Regions from separate parts of the Glaciimonas sp. Gout2 genome, predicted to be linked through region 3. Evidence: predicted binding sites of a transcription regulator. Region 3 holds the regulator's gene; each other region holds the start of a gene.

What was found. Region 3 encodes FNR, which switches genes on or off when oxygen is low (the NO sensors DNR and NnrR bind a similar motif). Its sites were predicted from a motif close to TTGATNNNNATCAA; they were not measured.
Positions count from the first base shown of each region.
Region 1: a site for FNR is predicted at 989-1,002, ahead of QN379_RS01910 (cytochrome C). Genes of this name have one in related genera too.
Region 2: a site for FNR is predicted at 2,888-2,901, ahead of QN379_RS01245 (OmpW/AlkL family protein). Genes of this name have one in related genera too.

Region 1 covers NZ_JASJXA010000001.1:407,189-413,975, reverse strand. The annotation lists partial or broken gene QN379_RS01915 (IS6 family transposase) at 77-747, shown strand; gene QN379_RS01910 (cytochrome C) at 1,239-2,363, shown strand; gene QN379_RS01905 (high-potential iron-sulfur protein) at 2,462-2,749, shown strand; gene QN379_RS01900 (glycine zipper 2TM domain-containing protein) at 3,126-3,716, shown strand; gene QN379_RS01895 (hypothetical protein) at 3,763-4,203, opposite strand; partial or broken gene QN379_RS01890 (RES family NAD+ phosphorylase) at 4,238-4,921, opposite strand; partial or broken gene QN379_RS01885 (MbcA/ParS/Xre antitoxin family protein) at 4,912-5,324, opposite strand; gene QN379_RS01880 (hypothetical protein) at 5,637-6,787, opposite strand, start outside.
Region 2 covers NZ_JASJXA010000001.1:275,825-282,611, reverse strand. The annotation lists gene purE (5-(carboxyamino)imidazole ribonucleotide mutase) at 1-243, shown strand, start outside; gene QN379_RS01255 (5-(carboxyamino)imidazole ribonucleotide synthase) at 283-1,488, shown strand; gene QN379_RS01250 (L-threonylcarbamoyladenylate synthase) at 1,488-2,624, shown strand; gene QN379_RS01245 (OmpW/AlkL family protein) at 2,917-3,642, shown strand; gene msrA (peptide-methionine (S)-S-oxide reductase MsrA) at 3,856-4,386, shown strand; gene QN379_RS01235 (PAS domain-containing protein) at 4,502-6,136, shown strand; gene QN379_RS01230 (cyclopropane-fatty-acyl-phospholipid synthase family protein) at 6,350-6,787, opposite strand, start outside.
Region 3 covers NZ_JASJXA010000029.1:7,972-14,758, reverse strand. The annotation lists gene QN379_RS17320 (methyl-accepting chemotaxis protein) at 1-1,610, shown strand, start outside; gene QN379_RS17315 (DnaJ C-terminal domain-containing protein) at 1,925-2,866, shown strand; gene QN379_RS17310 (chaperone modulator CbpM) at 2,869-3,186, shown strand; gene QN379_RS17305 (CHAD domain-containing protein) at 3,414-4,970, shown strand; gene fnr (fumarate/nitrate reduction transcriptional regulator Fnr) at 5,184-5,885, opposite strand; gene QN379_RS17295 (hypothetical protein) at 6,559-6,787, shown strand, end outside.

The DNA of each region.
Region 1 (6,787 bases), on a different contig from region 3:
CCATATATGTCGCATTATCCAAACCTGCGTGCCGATCAGGCAGACTACTGGGTCCCAGAGTAATGGACGAATCGAGATGCTCAAATTTAACGGAATGCGATTTCCAATCGACGTGATTTTGGTCTGCGTCCGCTGGTACGCAGCCTACCCGTTGAGTTACCGCCACCTGTAAGAAATGATGAAAGAACGCGGCGTGGTTGTTGATCACTCATCGATCAATCGTTGGGCGATCAAATTCTTACCGCTGCTGGAAAAAGCATTCCGCAAATACAAGCGTCCAGTTGGTAGAGGCTAGCGGAGGGATAAGACCTATATTGAAGTCAAAAGTGTCTAGAAGTGACTCTATCGATCCATGGACAAGGAAGGCAACACGATTGACTTTCTATTGACCGCCAAACGAGACAAAGTGGCTGCACAACGTCTTTTCGACAAGGCCATGCACACGCATGGCGCTCCTGAAAAAGTCACGATGGATAAAAGCGGTACCAACCAGGCCGCGATCAATGCGATCAATGAGATCAATGCTGGCAGAGAAATTCGGATTGTCGTTCGACAGGTCGAATACCTCAACAATGTGTTCGAGCAGCACCATCGGGCTATCAAACGCGCGACCAAACGATGCGAAATTTTAAATCAATGCGATCCGCTCAAAACGTACTGGCCGGCATCAAACTCATGCACATGATTCGCAATGAACAGATGATCGTCACAGCAGAAAATATGATGTCGTTTGCCGATCAATTTTAGGCTTTGGCAGGACAAATCCGTTCGGTTTGAAGCTGGATCAAAAAACTACGAGCAGTCCGATTTTTCTCTGTTAATGCGACAAAGTCAACGCGACGACCAGCTTCAAGTTCTCTTGGGCATCGCGGGAATACTCTCCATGAAATGTAGTACATCCCCCCCTTATCACACGCGGTCACTTGGTTTAATGTTTGATTCATAAAAAAATACGATGACAACCGTCGCGCTTCATAGCCAAGGGTACTTGACGCTCGCCAAGGGGATTCATAATGAATAATTCGCATGTGATTTTAAAGCACATCGCTGTCGCGCTATGCTTAATTGCTGCTTACGGAGTTATACCTGATGTTGCAGCTAATCCTCTTTTTGCGAGACAAACAAGTCTGAAGTGTGCGTCCTGTCACACTATTTACCCTGAGCTAACGCCCTTTGGCCGAAAATTTAAGCTGGGAGGCTATACGCTGGGAGAACGCTAGAAGATTCCACTTTCTCTGATGGCGATCGTTTCGGCTAATTCGATTAAAAACAATACTGACAAATCGACCGGCGATCAGCTTTTCGGGAAAAATCGCGAATTTGTCGCAGAGGCTATCAGCCTCTTTTCTGGCGGCAAATTTAGCGACAACGCCGGGGGTTTCATCCAATGGACCTACAACAACATCAGCACATCGGACAACCGGAATTTTTCAGGGCACAGTGCGCTTGATAACACCGATCTGCGCTTTGTGAAAATGGCTGGGACAGATGAAAAACCGACGTTTTTTGGTGTGACATTGCATAACAACCCTACCGTTCAAGATGTCTGGAATACCACACCTGCCTGGAGCTATCCGTACTATAGCCCGAGTCTTGCAGCCCCAGGTCGTGGCGTTCCAACGTTTCTTGAATCGGGTGCGCGGGTCGCCGGGATTGGGGCATATGCATACGTGCTTGATTCGCTGTATCTGGAGGCGACCTCCTATCAGACGGCGAAAGGTCCGCTTTCGGTCTTGCGCGCGGGCACTCCCGATAATCAGAGGGTATCGCTATCGGGGTCTAATCCTTATTGGCGCATCACCTATACGTTCGGCGATGAAAACCAGAATTTAACAGTCGGCCACTTTGGAACAACAGTCTCCTTAAAAGGGCAGGATGGAATCAACCCCGGGGACCAATTCCGCGATCTGGGGTTCGACGCGCAATACCAATATTTTAGTAAAGATGCCCACCATATCGTCACCGCTCAAGCTTCCACGATCAAAGAAAAAGCGGAGTGGCGATCCGGATTCCCCAACAGAAATGACAATCCCAGTTCGAGCCAACGTTCTACCCGCGCCAAGATCACCTACCTTCTAGACCGGACTTATGGTTTTACGGTCGCCGGGTTCAATGTTGCAGGGGACGCCGACTTCTTAAGATTTGGGACAACTAATGGGAAGCCGGATACAAGAGGGTATATCGTCGAACTAAATTATTGGCCGCACTACACATTCGATTGGGATCCTCAGGCGAACGTCCGACTGGGACTCCAGTATACGGGCTACACCAAGTTCAACGGGGCCAAATCTAATTACGACGCGACGCTCAGGGACGCTAAGGACAACAATACCCTTTACCTTTACGCGTGGTTAATGTTTTAAGAAGCACTATCAAGCATCAGTCGCTTCCCACTTCGCGCAAGCCCAATCTATTTAGGGAAGCAAGTCTCGTTTTGGATATTACATCGGGAGCAGAAGTCATGAATAAGACCAAACCAATATCGCGCCGGAGTATGCTCCGTCAAAGCACTGTGATGTTGGGCTCAATCGTTATTATTCCTATCGCGATTTACTCGCGGTGCGCAAATGCGGGGTCCGCGAGTAAGGGAATGCTTAATTATCAAGATCATCCCAGGGATGGTCAAAGGTGCGCCGACTGCGCTGCATTCAGGCCTTTGTCCACCCCAGATACAGTTACTGGCACTTGTAAAATTGTGGCAGGACCGGTCAATCTTAGCGGCTGGTGTATGGCGTTTTCGTCAAAGTGATGCGTGTGAAATAAATGTAAGCGCTCAGTCACCCGATAGCGTGCCGCGCCCGGCTGTCCGTATGATTCAGGACGCATCCACATAACTGACATTGCGTTTGGGCAGCAAGCCATACTGCGGCCTTAAAAGATTGACGCCACGTCCAACCGCCACTGCGCCAGCCTGGGCGAGGTATCGATCTTGCCTACACTGCCGGTCAAGATCTTGTTGGCAACGCTGGCTGCCATGATTTCTCATCCAGATAGCCAAGAGTTTGCATGCATTGGGTTAGGCGTGCCCGTGTTGCAATTCGAAACACCTGATACACAATCTCGCTGTGTAAGTGACCGATACGTTCGTACAATAAAATCACTCTCAACGTTCTCTGGAGTATCAAATGGAAGTCAGTCAATCAACACCGCGTATGCATCCATTAGTCGCCGGCGCGGCAGGATCTGTTATCTTGGCAAGTCTGCTTGGCGTCGCAGCGATTGCGGGCTTGCTACCGAATTCTCACGGGAATGCAGTGGGATCGCAAGCGCCAGTAGCAACGCCTGCCGCACAGATGGCGATGTCGGTTCCCGCGGCATTGCCGGCGGGCGCACCGGTCTTAGTACAGACACCCAACGGTTACCAATACATGCAGCCAGTGGCTTCACCTGCGGTGGCGGGATATCAGGTTGCCCCGACGCCCAGTATGACTAAACAAAAAACGGTAGTCCATCATGTTTATCGGCATCATGATTCATCTTATGCACAGGCCGAACGGACACCCCAATATGAAGCGCCGATCCAACAGTCCCGCCAAGTAGCTCAAGCCAGTCCGGTGTCACAAATGAGTCCGTTGGGGATAGCTACCGGCGCGGTGATCGGTGGACTCTTGGGACATCAGGTGGGCGGCGGAAACGGTCGTACGCTTGCGACCGTTGCAGGTGTAGTTGGTGGCGGGTATTTAGGTAATACGGTGGCCAAGAATTACGGCTATTAATTGATCTGTGCTGGCGCTAAGGAATGGATCATTAGCTGCGGCAAAGTCAACGCCGCAAGTCAACAGGCCAATGCAATATCGCGTGTGGCTGATCGGACTGGTAGCGGCCAGCCCAGGAGAGCCTGCAAAAGGTGGGGAGATGAGTTGGTTGCCCGTGCTGTTGAAATGACCTGTCGTTCGCGCGGGGCTTACGCAAATCGCTGGCCGAGGTTGATCTGACACCGAAGACGCCGAGATTGGCGGGCGACAGTTCACCATTGAGAACCGCTACTCTGACCTGCACCAGGCAGTGCGCGCGTTCGTCGGTCCAGCGCATCTGGCGATATTTGGCCATGCGGTGGCTAACAACCAGATTCACTCCCATTTGGCGATGCTGCTGCTGATTGGCAGGCCCGTCCGATAACGGGCACCATAGTTGGACCGCAAGATGACATCTTTTATAAGTTGTTCCAATGGACGTGTTCGGAAAAGCAGCATGAGTATGCAAGAAATAAAATCCTTACCGGATGAGTCGGTATAAGCTATTCAATTCTTTCCGTCACATAGTTAACTTCTTTTCCGTCCCAATGATATTCCAGGTAGGCGGCATGGTTGCATTCACTCAAAATGGCAGTTTTGAATGCCGCGACACAGGTACCATTTTCTCGTCTTACACTTGGGTAGCAAATCCCATTCGAGCCACTTTCACGGATTTCTTTTCCTAATGATTGGGAAGATAAATAACTCTTCAGTGAAAATATCTCTGGATGGGTGTCTTTGTCGGGAAATAAATCTGTCACCAAACCTTTAACTCGCGTTTGGTAAAGACGCATTTGAAGGTAAATCGGCTCCTCATGTGTTGCCAGCATAAAGGCTGCAAAATGACGTTTCGTTTCTGCTATGGTAGTTTCTTTTTCTTTTGCCGCATAAAAAACACCATAACTCCCATTCGAAAACCGGCTTCCATCAGGGTTGAGGTGCGTGAAGGCTACCATGATGGGGCCGCTGCCATTCCCATATATGCGCTCACTTTCTGGTTCCAAAGAAATTTCGCCGATTTCATTTCGAATACGCGGATTTGTCATCGCTTCAATTTCATAGAGCGCGTCAAAGTCTGCGGCTTCGGCCACGCGATCAAATATATAAATTGAAGGAAATCTGGTTGAAATAATTCTGAATCAGGGAAGCCAATCGAGTGTCATCTCCGGCAATTGCATTACGACCATCCACCACGAGCAGCATCAAGATATTGGCGCACCACAAACAAATCAGCCACATTCCCTGACAGCATGCGATCCAGCGCACTTTGCCCGCCAAATAGAGGAGTATTGTTTGGCTTGCTAATCCAGGCATCAGCGGAAATAGTATTTGGAAGTAATATTTGTAAGGATTTATAGATGCCTAGCAAATAAGAAATCCGCTCTAAGGTATCGCGACTGAGCAATGCCGTTCGGGCGCTTTATTCCACTTGAAATAGGCCGCACGGCTAGGATTGCCTAGCAAAATGATTTCTTGGTCGTTTTTTAAATGCCAGTCGCGGGCAATATTAAAGAAGGCTCTTAGCCCTGCGCTCGACAGTCTTTTAGGGGCAACTGTAGCTATCTTTGGGTGTAATACAGTCTTAGAAATCCTATTTGTATATAAATGGACTTATTAATTATATTAATCTACAAGTGGATAAAGTGCCAGAAAGCTCACGTTTAGCTGCAAAACGATGCATACATTCAATTTTTTGTTTTTTCGTTATATATTTCTATTTTGCGCTAAAAAAATCGCCCATCAATGATTGACCGATAACGGTTCAAAGATGGGCGATGCCACTCGCTTGCATGGCGACGAGCAATCCTGGCGTTGCTATTTCGGCATTCTTCTTAGACGCTACTAAGCAGCTTCAGATCCGCATGAACCGGAAGCCACTCGATAAAACCAGCGCTTAGTTACTTAGTTATTGAATGTTAATTCGGCGTTATAGCCGGGTTGGACCCATAACGTGTTGCGGTATTGACTTTTCAACGTCGTGAATTTATCTTTTCCAATCATTTCACCGGCACGCAAGGTAACAAACTCGCTATTGATAAAGTCCGCCAAATGTTTCGGCCATTCATAATGACCATTTGCGCCCTTTGTCACTGCGAATGATTTTTGGGTTTGATGGCCTTCTGGGTCGGTCAGTGTAATGCGCACGTTGCTGCCGATCTTCAGGTCGCCGGTTGAGGTGATCGCACTGGCGTTTTTCCAGGTTGGCGCACCGTCAGTTGCCGGGTTTACCGTCACCGTTACTTTTGCATCTTTTGCTTGCGACCAGATCACGTTGAGATACTGGCTATATTGCGGTGCAAAGGACCCATCTTTCTGTTGGACGCCTGCGCGGAATTGCGTGGTGTTATTGAGTTGATCGGCGACATACTTGGGCCAGCGATAATGGGTATTACTACCGCTAGGCAAGATGATGTCGATACTCGTTGGTTTGGCGTTAGGCGCTGTCGCGGTAACATTTACCATACTGCCAATCGGTAAGTCACTGGTTGCATTGATCTGTCCAGCCTTGATCCAGGGCCGGCTAATGATCGGCTCATTGATACTTTTGAGCACTTGGCCGGTATTGGCCAGATTACCGCGGGTTTTAGGCCATGGACCTTTCGCCAGCGGTGTACCGTCGCCTTCAATAGCCATAATGGCGCGGGAATAAACCGCATATAGTGTGCCATCCAAGCCTAGTGTCAATTGCTTGATGCCAGAATAATCGGCGCCCAATTTTTTCCAGATAGGCTCGCCTGTGGCGGCATTGAGCGCGTAGAGGCCGTCTTGAGAAGCAACATAGACTGTGCCTGGAATACCTTCTTCTGGTTTACCCTGGCTGACGACCGGGGTCGCAGCGACAGTTGCATTACTCATATCTGGATTGTCTTTGAACTGATAAATCCAGATAGGACCTTGGCCGACGCCCTGTGCGTTTAGTTTCAGCCCGGCGATAGCACCGTAATACTCTCCCTTCTTCTTTACATCGAAAGGGAAGTAAATCCGTGATCCCGCGATAATCGGCTCGGCGACCCCTTCGTAACCGATATACGCTTTTGCCCTTTTAAAACTGA
Region 2 (6,787 bases), on a different contig from region 3:
GTGCTGGGTGTGCCGGTGCCCTCAAAGTATTTGCGGGGCGAAGATTCGTTGTTGTCGATCGTCCAGATGCCCAAAGGGATTCCGGTGGCAACCTATGCAATTGGTGAGGCCGGTGCGGCAAATGCAGCTTTGTCTGCGATAGCAATGTTGGCTTGCACTGATGATGTGCTAGCCGAAAAGTTGCTGTCGTTTCGCGCCAAACAGACGCAGTCAGCACTTGACATGACATTACCTCCGGCGTGAGCCGTTAGCAAAACTCGATCAAACTAACAAGAAGCAAGTATGAAGCAAACTTTACCTTTGAATGATACGGCCTTGATTCCAGCGACGACGCCGGCTACATGGCTTGGTGTGATGGGTGGCGGTCAGTTGGGGCGCATGTTTGCACACGCGGCGCAAGCAATGGGTTATAAGGTTGCGGTGTTGGAACCTGCTCAGGATTGTCCCGCCGCTCACGTTGCGGAGCGGCACGTTTTGGCAGATTACGATGACGAAGTTGCTCTGGCAGAACTGGCCGCGTTATGTGTGGCCGTAACGACAGAGTTTGAAAATGTGTCGCATCATAGTCTGGCATTTTTAGCCGAAAGTACCTTCATCGCACCGAAGGCTGCGTGCGTTTCCATCGCGCAGGATCGCATCGTAGAAAAAGAGTTCTTCACGCAATGCAGCGTCCGTTCAAAAGTACTTCCTGCACCCTATAAAAGCATTGCGTCACTGGCTGACATTGACAGCGTACCTGCCGATCTCTTCCCCGGAATATTGAAAACAGTCCGCTTGGGTTATGACGGCAAGGGGCAATCCCGGGTGACTGATTTGGATGCGTTACGTGCAGCCTATTCGGAAATGAACGGCGTCCACTGCGTCCTAGAAAAAATGCTGCCATTGGCATATGAAGTGTCGGTATTGGTTGCGCGCGGCGTGGACGGGCAGGCCGTCGTGTATCCGATTGCGGAGAACGTCCATCGCGACGGCATCTTGTTCACGACGACTGTGCCAGGACCAAATGTCGGTGTGGAAGCGGCGGAGCGCGCACAAAATGCGGCGCTGGCAATCATTGAGCAGCTTGGTTATGTTGGCGTACTATGCATCGAATTTTTTGTGTTGGCAGACGGTTCGCTGGTGGTCAACGAGATGGCGCCGCGTCCGCATAATAGCGGTCATTACACTATCGACGCATGCATTACGAGCCAGTTTGCACAGCAGGTTAGGGCGATGGCACGGATGCCACTGGGGGATGTAAGACAGCACTCTCCTGCGATCATGCTAAATATTTTGGGTGACGTTTGGTTTGACGCGGGCAGCGATGAGGCTCGCGAACCAGCCTGGGATAAGATCGCGGCGCTTCCCGGTGCAGCGCTGCATTTATATGGCAAAACGGAAGCCCGCCGCGCCCGCAAGATGGGCCATATCACCTTCGTCGCCCCGAGTCTGGCCCAGGCAAATGCGCAACTGGTTACCGCTTGCGCTATTCTAGGTATTGTTTTGTAATGAATGTGCCATCTGATCCTCGTTTGAACTCTGGCATGCCTGAGCTTGCTTCTAAAGCCGCCCCTAAAGACGCTTCTAAAGCTGGCTCTACAACCTCAACCGACGCTTTGATCATTGATATCAAGGCGATCCAGCGTGCGGCGCGCATGTTGGAAGCGGGTGAGTTGGTTGCGTTTCCAAGTGAGACGGTCTACGGTCTTGGTGCAGACGCAGAAAATCCCGCAGCGGTAGCGAATATTTACGCAGCCAAAGGGCGCCCTTCAAATCATCCTGTCATCGTGCATATCGCACCGGAGGCAGATCTTGGCTTTTGGGCGCAGGCTATTCCACCGCAAGCGTATCAGTTGATTACGGCATTTTGGCCTGGACCGCTGACGCTGATTTTGCAGCGTGCAGATCATGTTTCCAGTGCGCTTTCCGGCGGGCAGACTTCCATTGGTATTCGCTGTCCTTCGCATCCTGTTGCGCAAGCTTTGCTGCGCGAGTTCAAAGCTGGGAAGGGCGGCATTGCGGGTCCATCTGCCAACAAATTCGGTCACGTCAGTCCCACCACTGCGCAGCACGTACGCGATGAATTTGGTGACGGGGTCAACAGCCCCATTGCGTATGTGTTGGACGGTGGGCAGAGCGAGGTCGGGATTGAGTCCACCATCATCGACTTATCCCGAATAGCGACTCATGGACCGGTGCTTTTGCGACCTGGCGACATCAGTACAGCAGAAATCGCCGCAGTGTTAGGCGCACCCGTTCACGCCGCAGATAGTGGTGCACCGCGTGCCTCAGGGACGCTGGAATCACATTACGCGCCACTAACACCGGTATTACAGATAGCGCCGGTGGATTTGCTGGCAGCTTTATCGCAAATGCATCAAGATGGACAACGACTGGCTTTGATTTCTTACTCGGCTGGCGCGGAGAAAACTGTCCCGCTAGTCGCTCACTATCCGATGCCTGAAGCTCCGCATGGCTATGCTCATAATTTATACGCCGCCTTGCGTGAGCTTGATCAAGCCGGGGCCGATATGATTGTCGTCGAGGCACCGCCTCAGGACAATGCCTGGCAGGGCATTAACGATCGCCTGCGCCGCGCCGCATATGCTTTGACAGATAAATTTTCCCAATACAAGCATCTGTAGTGGCTTTGAGGAAAAAATACCACACCCCAAGTATAGTCAAAAAGATTTAAAGCTGGCATAGTGCTTAAAGAAGAATAGCACGCACGTTCTTTTTAATGGCAAAGTGTAATGATGAATTGCGACAATATCATCTAATAGCTATATGCCTATAACTAAAAATAAATAATAATAGAGCGCCGCCGGATTAATCCTTGTTCATTGGCAGGCGCCGAAATAGTAATGACAGTAGTTGCAGGGAACAAAACCCAACGCACTATTTACATTTGATTTAAGTCAATCCTGGAGAAGACGCATGAAGAAACATTTTTCTGTACTACCAAAAATCGCAGCGTTAACCTTGCTGACAATGGCTGCTTTACCCGCTATGGCGCAGCAGGCTGGCGATAATATTGTTGGCTTGGGTTGGTTTCATTTGGCACCACAGGACTCAAGTCAAAACCTGAGTGTTTCTGGCCAAACTATTCCCAATACTGGCGCTGGTGTTGGCAATGCAGACACTCTCGGTTTGCAATTCAGTCATTTCTTTACCGATAATTGGGTGTTATCTGCCGATGCCGGAATACCGCCAAAATTCAAACTGGATGGCCAAGGCATTCTTCAAGGAACCCATATCGGTTCGGCTAAGCAGTGGAGTCCAGCGGTTTTGGTCAAATATTACTTCGGTGATAAAAATAGCCAATTTCGTCCATTCGTAGGTGCTGGTGCTACGTATGTCTGGTATACCGATGTGCAATTGGATAATGGTTTTCAACAGAAGTTGAGCGGCGTTATCAGTCGCGGTCAAACCGGTGCTTTGCGTACCAGCGCTGATTTAAGCAGTTCTTTGGCACCCGTTATCAGTGCCGGTGCTAGCTACAATTTCGATGCGCATTGGTCTGTGGGTCTCTCGGTTTCTTACATTCCGTTGAAAACAAGAGCCGACTTGACTACAAGTACGCCAAGTGGCGATGTGCACAGCACTACGAAGCTGACACTAGACCCTATCGTCAGCTTCTTGTCAGTTGGTTACAAATTTTAAATAATTGCTCAAGTTCGGCCCTGAAAGGGCTGAAGTAAAGGCTGGAACAACGGTTGAACTTAGGGCCGGACTAAAAAACCTCGATCATATCGAGGTTTTTTTTACGCCAGATTTCTGGAATACCGAAATCTGTGAAATCATGAGGGAAAGTATGCACGTGGGCACGGAGTACGTTAAAGTCACTATTAATGATAAATCCACAGGGGAATGCGTATGGCTAACGAAACTGCAGTGTTAGGCGGTGGTTGCTTTTGGTGTCTTGAAGCTGTTTATCAGGAAATCAAAGGAGTCGAACATGTTGAGTCCGGTTATACCGGCGGGCATATCGTGGAGCCGACTTATGAACAAGTGTGCGATGGCACTACTGGCCATGCAGAAGTGGTGTTAATCAACTTTGATAATGAAATCATTTCTTTTCGTGCATTGCTGGAGATATTTTTTACGATACATGATCCCACTACACTTAACCGGCAAGGCAACGATATCGGGACGCAATATCGTTCGGTTATCTATTATCAGTCGCCGGAACAAAAAGAAACCGCTAAGCATGTATTGGCAGAGATGGCGTGCGTATGGGATGCACCAATTGTGACAGAACTATCGCCTGTTGAAATCTATTTCAAGGCCGAAGACTATCACCAGAACTATTTCAAACAACACCCGCTTCAAGGATATTGCGCGTTTGTCGTGGCGCCAAAAGTTGCCAAACTGCGGAAAACCTTTATGGATAAGGTCAAAGCTTAATAGCGTGCTGTTTGACGTACGACGCAACCATTTTGTAGGAACAAAAATCTGACCAGGATTCATCCGGTCAGCACGTCCATACCGACTAAAAAACAAGCTCCTATTAGGAATTGACTTGGTCTTTGCATCGAACGTCTGGCCGCCGGAGGGGACCGAAATGGGGGCGCTTGTGCGCCATCTGGACTGGTCCAAAACCGCGCTTGGCCCAATGTCTGATTGGCCTCCGAGCCTTCGTATTGCTGTCACGATGGCGCTCGATTCGCCGTTGCCGACAATCGTACTTTGGGGACCTGATTTAATCCAAATTTATAACGATGCCTATCGACCGATTCTTGGGCTGCGCCATCCCGCAGCGTTCGGCCAGCGAACCAGGGATTGCTGGCCCGAAGTGTGGGACTTTAATGCGGTCCTCTATAACCGTGTACTCAGCACAGGGGAGCGCGTACATCTGGAAGACCAAGAGTATGTGATTGCTCCTTCCGGCATCTCTGAAACGCGCTACTTTACGGTCATCTACGCACCAACGCGGGATGAAGCGGGCGATGTCCGTGGCGTATTTGTGATCGTTGCCGAAACCACGCGGCGGGTTCTCGCCGAGCGTGAAAACATCACTTTGTTAAAAGCCACCCAATTTGCAGCCGGTCAATTACAGCATATGTTTGATCACGCACCCAGCTTTATGGCGCTTCTTAAAGGGCCTGAATATGTGTTCAATATTGTCAATGCTGCCTTCATGCGCCTTTTTTCGCGGTATGACGTACTCGAAAAAACGGTAGGGCAAGCGGTACCAGAGTTCGAAAGTCAGGGCTTGGTGAAATTGCTTGATCAAGTTTTCGCTTCTGGCGAGCCATTTTTGGCTTATGAAATGTCGGTGTATTTGAGAGATAGCGTAGATGGCCGCATCAAGGAATACCATCTGGACTTTGTATTTCAACCGATCAAGGATCACAACGGTGATGTTAGCGCTATTTTTGTAGACGGCAGTGATAAGACCGAACAGCGCCATGCGCGCCTTGAGCTGCGTCGATTGAATCAAAAATTGACTGACAAGGTGGTGTGCCTCGAAGAGGCGCAAACCGAGCTGTTTCAGTCTCGATCAACGTTGCGGAAGCTCATCGATCATCAGGAAAGTATTAAGGAAGACGAGCGCAAACGCATCGCACGCGACATCCACGACGATCTAGGAGCGGTCCTTACCGGTATCAAGGCAAATGTCTCCGTTTCCATCGACCGTTCTGCACGCGGTGGGCTTCCTGAAGATCCGCTGCTGATAGAAGCGGTTGAGCAAGCCGATGCGGCCATCGGAGCGGTCCGTCGAGTGATAACCGAACTACGTCCAAGCGTTTTGGATCAGCTGGGCGTCTGGGCCGCGTTGGAATGGTACGCCGGGATAATCGAAGAGCGCACTGGGCTGCAATGTCAGTGGAGCATTAGTGAAAGTGCCGCTGGAGTCGATTTGGATTCCGACCGCAGTACCATGCTATTCCGCATCGTTCAGGAAGCGCTCACCAATGTGGTACGTCATGCTGGCGCGAAGCAGGTAAAAATTAGAATTTTTCACTATAAGCGCACGATCATCGTCAAAATTAAAGACGATGGAAAAGGAATTGGTAAGCAACAATTACGCGACGGAAAATCCTGGGGAATTCTTGGCATGCATGAACGTACCCGGCATTTTGGCGGCGAGTTGAGTATCTCGGGCGCCTTGGGTGCGGGCACCGCGGTCATATTGCGACTGCCACTTAATTAGTCTGATATAACAGTGGCGAACCGTTTCATAGACGCCTGCTTTTGAGGCCGAACCCACGGCCGACAATTGTCGCAGACGTCCGCTTTAGCCAAGCGGTTACCGTCTCATTGTTGCCATGGGGTAGTGTGTTTACAACGACTGAACCGAAACGATTTTATCGCATACGGATATGGTCAGACGGCGTTGTCAGCCACTCCTTATCAGATAATATCTTTACTCACTATCGTAAATATATTTGCGTGACCAGGGTAGCGTTGCAGCGCTGCGACCAGACTTTCGACAGATGACCTGATATAGCGACATCCAGTCGCGCTCAAAACCATATGCACTGCCGGCAAGATACAGACGCCAGATACGAAACCGACGATCATCGGAAGCTTGCCTGACTTCGTCCGAGCGGGCCTCGATATTATCGGCCCATATGCTGCACGTTTTAGCATAATGGCGACGCAGGTTTTCGACATCCATGACCTCAAGGCCGCCTTCCTGCATTGTTTTGAGAACGAATCCAATATGGGGTAATTCACCATGAGGAAATACATATTTTTCGATAAATTCGCCACCACCGTATGGTGACTCACCGTTATCGATATCGGTTGAGGTGATGCCATGATTCATGGCCACGCCATCGTCTGCCAGCAGTGATTGGAT
Region 3 (6,787 bases):
AAACCGACGCACAAAAACAAGCGCTAGAGCGCGTCAGAGCAATGCGGTACGGCAAAGATGGCTATTTTACGATCTCATCCTTTTCACAAGTAGTGATCATGCATTCCATCAAGCCAGAAACGAACGGGCGCGATTTGACCGATTTTAAGGACCCGGAAGGTAATTACGTCTATCGCTTGATATCTAAAGCAGCGGCGCAATCTGGAGGCGGTTTTGTACACTATGTCTGGCCAAAGGTAGGAACAACAGAGTCGTTTTCCAAGATTTCCTTTTCAATAGCTTATCAGCCGTGGGACTGGATAGCCACTACGGGCGTGTATGTGGATGATATTGACAGCGCTTTCATGGTGTCGTTGTACCAGGCTGGTTTATTACTGATGGGGATCGCGATCTTAGTCATCATATTTGCCACTTTTACTAATCGTAGTATTTTGCGCGCCATCGGTGGCGAGCCGGAATACGCGGCTGATATCGCAAACCGGATCGCAGCAGGTGATTTGACCTTGCGTATAAATACGCGTCCTGGTGATGATCGCAGTCTGATGTATGCCATGAAATGCATGCGGGAGTCTTTGGAAAAAACAATTAATACAATCAAGAGGTCGGCCGATACAATTGCCACTGCGTCCGGGCAGATCGCCGCTGGCAATATGGACTTGTCGAGTCGGACTGAACAGCAAGCCAGTTCGCTGGAGGAAACAGCGGCCGCGATGGAGCAACTGACATCGACTGTCAGGCAAAATGCAGACAATGCTAATCAGGCAAATCAACTGGCGGTCAGTGCCTCCGACGTGGCGACCCACAGTAGCGTGGTGGTGGCGCAAGTGGTTGACACCATGGGCGCTATCCGGACTTCATCAAAGAAGATTGCTGACATCATTAGTGTTATTGACGGGATTGCTTTTCAGACCAACATTCTAGCTCTGAATGCGGCGGTCGAGGCGGCCCGAGCGGGTGAGCAAGGGCGCGGTTTCGCGGTAGTGGCGGCAGAAGTGCGGAATCTTGCGCAACGGTCTGCAGGCGCAGCCAAGGAAATCAAAGCCCTGATTGACGACTCTGTCGCCCAGGTCGGCAGCGGGAGCAAATTGGTCGAACAGGCAGGAGTGACCATGAGCGAGGTCGTCAGTAGCGTCAAACGCGTGACCAATATCATTGGTGAAATCGCCACCGCAAGTAAAGAACAAAGCGATGGTATTGAACAAGTCAATCACGCCATTAGTCAAATGGATCAAGTCACGCAACAAAATGCGGCACTAGTGGAGGAGGCAGCGGCAGCGGCGGGTTCTTTGCAGGATCAAGCGACGCATTTGACGGAGAGTGTGAGTATTTTTAGATTGGACAATAGCCAGGAGGTGCGCGCCGCACAAGCGTTTGCGGCTACTTTATCGGGCCATTCAAAGGGGTTAACTGCATCGGAATCAGAATCGTCGAGGCGAATAGTCCAGCCGCATGTCAATGCAGCGATGAAGAAGGGCGCGACCAAAGCGACCGCTCAGGCTGTCGTTCGACCGGCTACACGATTGCCGCAGATGAACAAAACTCTGGCGCGCGAATCAACGTGGAAGGCGCCTGTAAAAAATATTAATAGTGACGATTGGACGCAGTTTTGAATGTTTCACTACGAAAATAATAAGCGTTATGCCAATGTTCTGAGTAATCAAAAAAAGCGGATGTATCCCAAAATTGTGTGGCAGTAATAGGTAAATTGGATTTTTCGGGATGGAAGTCTGTAAGCGATGCTTAATACGCGATAACCCGTGATTGGTCGGCGATTACGCAGTTATCTTGTTTTAGGCATTTTTCCTTTGTGTCTGCATACACTCCTCTTCATATACAGTAAGATTAAAGCTTGGAAGCAAATCGATGGCCATTCTTTGCGACTAGTCGACCTGTCCATCGATCAAAATTTATTCTGGGCGCGAATATGAAATTCAAAGACTATTACAGTGCCCTTGGTGTCGAAAGAGATGCCACCACTGCGGAAATAAAACAGGCATACCGTAAGCTGGCGCATAAATATCACCCCGATGTCTCCAAAGATCCAGACGGTGAGGAAAAATTCAAAGAAGTCGCCGAAGCTTACGCCACGCTGAAAGACCAGGAAAAGCGCGATGCTTATAACGCGCTAGGTCGCCATCAGCAGGGAGAAAACGTTCAGCCGCCCAAAGATTGGCAGCAAACCTTTAACGATTCTGATGCTGGCTTCGGCGACGTCGATATGGCCGACATCCTGGCTGCCTTTGCGGCTTCCCGCCATGAAGGTGGACAACCGCGTCAACGTCGCCCTTCCCACGGGCAAGATTATGAAGTCAAGGCCCCGATCACACTTGAGCAGGTTTATGTCGGCGGCGAAATCGATGTGAATTTGAGTTTGCCGGAATATGATAAACAAGGTTTGATTCATCGCGTACCGCGGACCTTCAGAGTCAAGGTGCCAAAAGGAGCCGAAGACGGTCAGCGGTTACGCTTGCCAGGCAAAGGTGGGCAAGGGAGTAATGGTGGCAAAAACGGCGACCTTTATGTCGTCATGGTGGTTATTCCCCACCCGTTTTATCGCGTCAGCGAAAAAGATCTTTATATCGATCTGCCGCTGTCTCCATGGGAAGCAGTGCTGGGTGCGACCGTCCAGGTTCCCACTTTGGGCGGTACTGTTGAGTTGACGATCCCGCCCGCTACGGCGGCTAATCGACAATTTCGTCTGGCCCGGCGGGGTCTCCCTTCCGCCAACGGCGAAAATGGCAATTTGTTTGCAGTTGTTCGGATTGAGGTACCAAAGTCGGCGACGCCGGGTGAGCAAGCCTTGTTTGTAAAACTTGCCGCCGAATCAACTTTTAATCCTCGTGCACACTTCAATACAGGAGGTTAGTGATGCGTACGCATATTGTGGAAGCGGTATGGCTCAATGATGCAGGCCTTTGTTCGCTAGATCAGTTGGCAGATTATTCCGGATTGACGCTGGCCGAATTGCAGGATTTGGTCGAGATGGGCGAAATTGCACCGACCAGCGTTGATGCGGAAAATGATCTTTATCAGACACATTACATCGTGATTGCCAGAACGGCGCGACGTTTGCGGGATGATTTTGAGCTGGATGGTCACGGCCTGGCAGTAGCGCTTAATCTCCTAAGACGCATTCGTGAGCTTGAGGCACAGCTGACGCACGCGCAGGCAAAATTGCCGCAATGACTGTTTCGTGGTGGGTGTAATATGTTGGTGATGGCAGATCAATAAGTTTTCTACGGCTTGAACGCTGACTGCGCAGCATTTCATCATTAAATTATTGCGAAAACGAAGAGCCGTCGATTCTACTTTTATGCTTTTGTGCCGTTGAATTTGATTAGATTGATATTCGGTAAGCCAACACTCCGCATGGCCATTAATAAAACAAAGCGGCGCCACATCCAGAGATTGTGATGGAAATAGAATTAAAACTCCTTATTGCCCCAAGTGCGGTTAGCGCTTTTAGACGGCATCCTTTGTTAAAGCAACTGGCGATCGCCAAACCTTACCAACAACAACTTGTCAGCACCTACTTCGATACGCCGGATTGTTATCTAATGCGCCATCGGGCAGGATTTCGGGTGAGGGAAGTTGATGGCAAATTAATCCAGACATTGAAAGCGGGCGGTCAGGTCGACAGTGGCTTGCATCAGCGCAACGAATGGGAGTCCGAAGTCACGGATCTCAGGCCTGACCTGCCGGCAATTCAGGCACTGTTGAAACCCCGATCCAGATGGTTCAAGCTGTTGGGTCGACCACAGTTGATGCAGCAACTCGCCCCTGTATTCACTACGCGGTTTCAGCGGCGTATCTGGATGTTGCGTTTGCCCGAAGGTGACGAAGTAGAGTTGGCTCTCGATCAGGGCCAGATTGTCTCTAGTCATGGCGACGGCGTTATTAGTATCCCGATTAGTGAAATTGAACTGGAACTTAAATCGGGGAAGGCAGGAAATTTATTTGCCTTAGCATTAGCGCTGCAAGAGACGATAGCACTAAGCGTCGGTAATATTAGTAAGGCTGAGCGTGGTTACGGATTGTATGCACCGCAACCACCGGCGATAACAACGGCAAGCGCTCTTGCATTATCAGATAAAAAGACGATAGGAGAGGGTTTTCAGATAATTCTTGCCCATTGTCTGGAGCAAATTCAAGGTAACGAAGCTGGCATTAAATACGGGACCGATGCCGAGAGCGTACATCAAATGCGGGTTGGCGTGCGCCGCCTGCGCTCAGCGCTCGTGATTTTTAGAGACCAGTTAGCAGAACCGGAGTTTTTACTGGAGGAGTGCAAGTGGTTGGGTAGACACTTAGGAAGTGCACGTGACTGGGAAGTGTTTGCTGGTCCTACACTGGCCGCCGCGACATTCGGTTTCAACGGACCGCGGACCGTTATGCCGTTACAGAAAAAAGCCGCTGACTTTGCGAAGAAGAGCAGAAGTAATGCTGTCAAAGTTCTCAACTCTAGCCGGTATGCACGTCTTATATTGATCTTGGGCGCATGTATCCATGATGCAAATCAGCAGTTAGGGAAAAAGTCGGACACTGCCACCTCGCTACTGGAACGTGCTAATGCACCGTTGCGCCCTTTCGCCACTGCGCAGTTGCGTAGATATCAAAAGAAACTACGTCAGCGCGGAAAGGGGCTAAGTGCCATCGATGCGACAGAGCGTCACAAATTACGGATTGCGGCAAAAAAAATGCGCTATGGATTAGCGTTCTTTTCTTCGTTATATTCTGCAAAAAAAATCAAAACGTATCTTGCCGCCCTTAGCGTGCTGCAAGATACGTTAGGCGAATTAAACGATGCGCGTGTAGCTGATGGTTTATTACAGCAATGTACAGCGGGTAAGCCAAGACTGGCCGATGTTTCTGGATACGTGCGCGATTATGTCTCAGCGCATAACGAAATCAATCTTAAAAAACTCCATAAGCAATGGAAAAAAATTAAGCAGGTAAAGTCGCCTTTTTAAACGTAACAAATTGGTAGGCCCGATTTGATGTTGTGATCCGTTAGTGTTGCAGGAATAGCGAAAAGGTTAAGAGACAGCGACAGTAACGGCAGATGTTTCACAGCTTGGTTGACGTAAGGCATTACTACCGCCTGATATTTTTATCTGCTGAGTAGATTGGCGCTACTCTTTTTTGGACTTTCGCTCTTGGGTGGTGACTTTTTCACAGCTTGGTTACTTTCCCTCTACTAACATCAGCAAAGCGGGAACGTCTAATAATGTAATTTCGCGGTTGTTGACCTTCAACCATCCCATTTTTTTAAAATGAGAAAGCAACCGACTAATAGTTTCGTTTGTCAGTCCTAAGTAGTTGGCAATTTCTTCTCGAGACATCCGTAATTGAAAATTCGTAGCTGAATAGCCGCGATTTTTATATCGGGTCGAAAGATTGAGCAAAAAAGCCCCAAACCGTTGCTCTGCGCGAAGATTCCCTAATTGCAGCATGGCGTTATGATCTTGTGCAATCTCATGGCTCATCATGCGATGAAAATAATGCAGCATGATCGGGACATCTTTCAAGAGATTTTCCAAGTCCGAAAACGGCACTTCACAGACTTCACTATCCTCCAGCGCCACTGCGTTACATTGATGCCGATATGAGCTGATGGCCTCCATCCCTAGTAATTCACCGGTCATTTGAAATCCGGAAATATGGTGAGCTCCGTTGGCATTAACTTGATATGTCTTGAAATGCCCGACACGAATAGCATACAGATTGACGAATGGATCGTTCATCCGATAGAGCGCACTATCGCGCGTAATGCGCCGTCTATGTTTAACAATTTGATCCAATCGATCAAGTTCGGCCTCGGTGAGTCCGATTGGAAGGCATAGGTCGCGCAAATTGCAGTTCCCGCAATGCGTCTTTACGTTCATGACGTGTGTCGGATGTGGGGAGAGAAATGGGACTGTATTAACCATCGTGACTGATCCCTTTAAAAATAAAAAGACGCGGACGGGATGCGATATTTCTAAACCAGAATCGCCACTAAGGCGTTGATTTTCTGATTTGTTGACGATAAATTTTGATGTGGATCAGTTATTAATGTTGTCTTTATGATTACAATTGTAATCGCAATTAACTGTTCTGCAAGTCAATTTTGGAGCTTATTGCAGTCATGGGGATCACAGATTTTTAGGTGTGTTAATTTTTTGTTGATCGTATCGCTTTTTAGCCAGTATTGATCTTCCAAGGATATTTCAACAATTCGTCCAATTATGTAAGCCGTTCTCGATATTGTGGGCCAGTCAGCAGATATGCCACTTGTTGAGGTTTGAGCTCAATAGACACAGGTACAACCCGTGGCTTCGATACTGAATAGAATTTTCTTGAAAGTACGAAAATAGAGGATAGGCTGAATGGAGAGCTTTCGTTAACAAGTGAAATTGCAGGACTTATCTGGCGTCAACTATTCCTGCTATTTATTGACGTGTCATACCGGTTTTATTTATTAACCTGTTATCACGGCTCCCTTATAGGATCACTGATAAGACGTTCCAATAAGACGCTCAAATCACGCCCATGTGATGGGCCTACCGGGGAATGTACATGAAACGCACCATCAAAGTAGCTAAATCGAATATTGGTGTTTTATTGCTCTGGGCTTTATTACCTTTGTGTTTTTACGAAAACACGTTCGCAGAGTCGCCCGATACGCGACAAAAAATATATGGTGTAGAAGTACAACGGGATACCTATTTAAAAGCGGTGCGCCAGCAAATTGCCGACTTAAAAATCAAAATTGATAGTCTTAATGCTAAGGCCAAGAAGTCAGGTC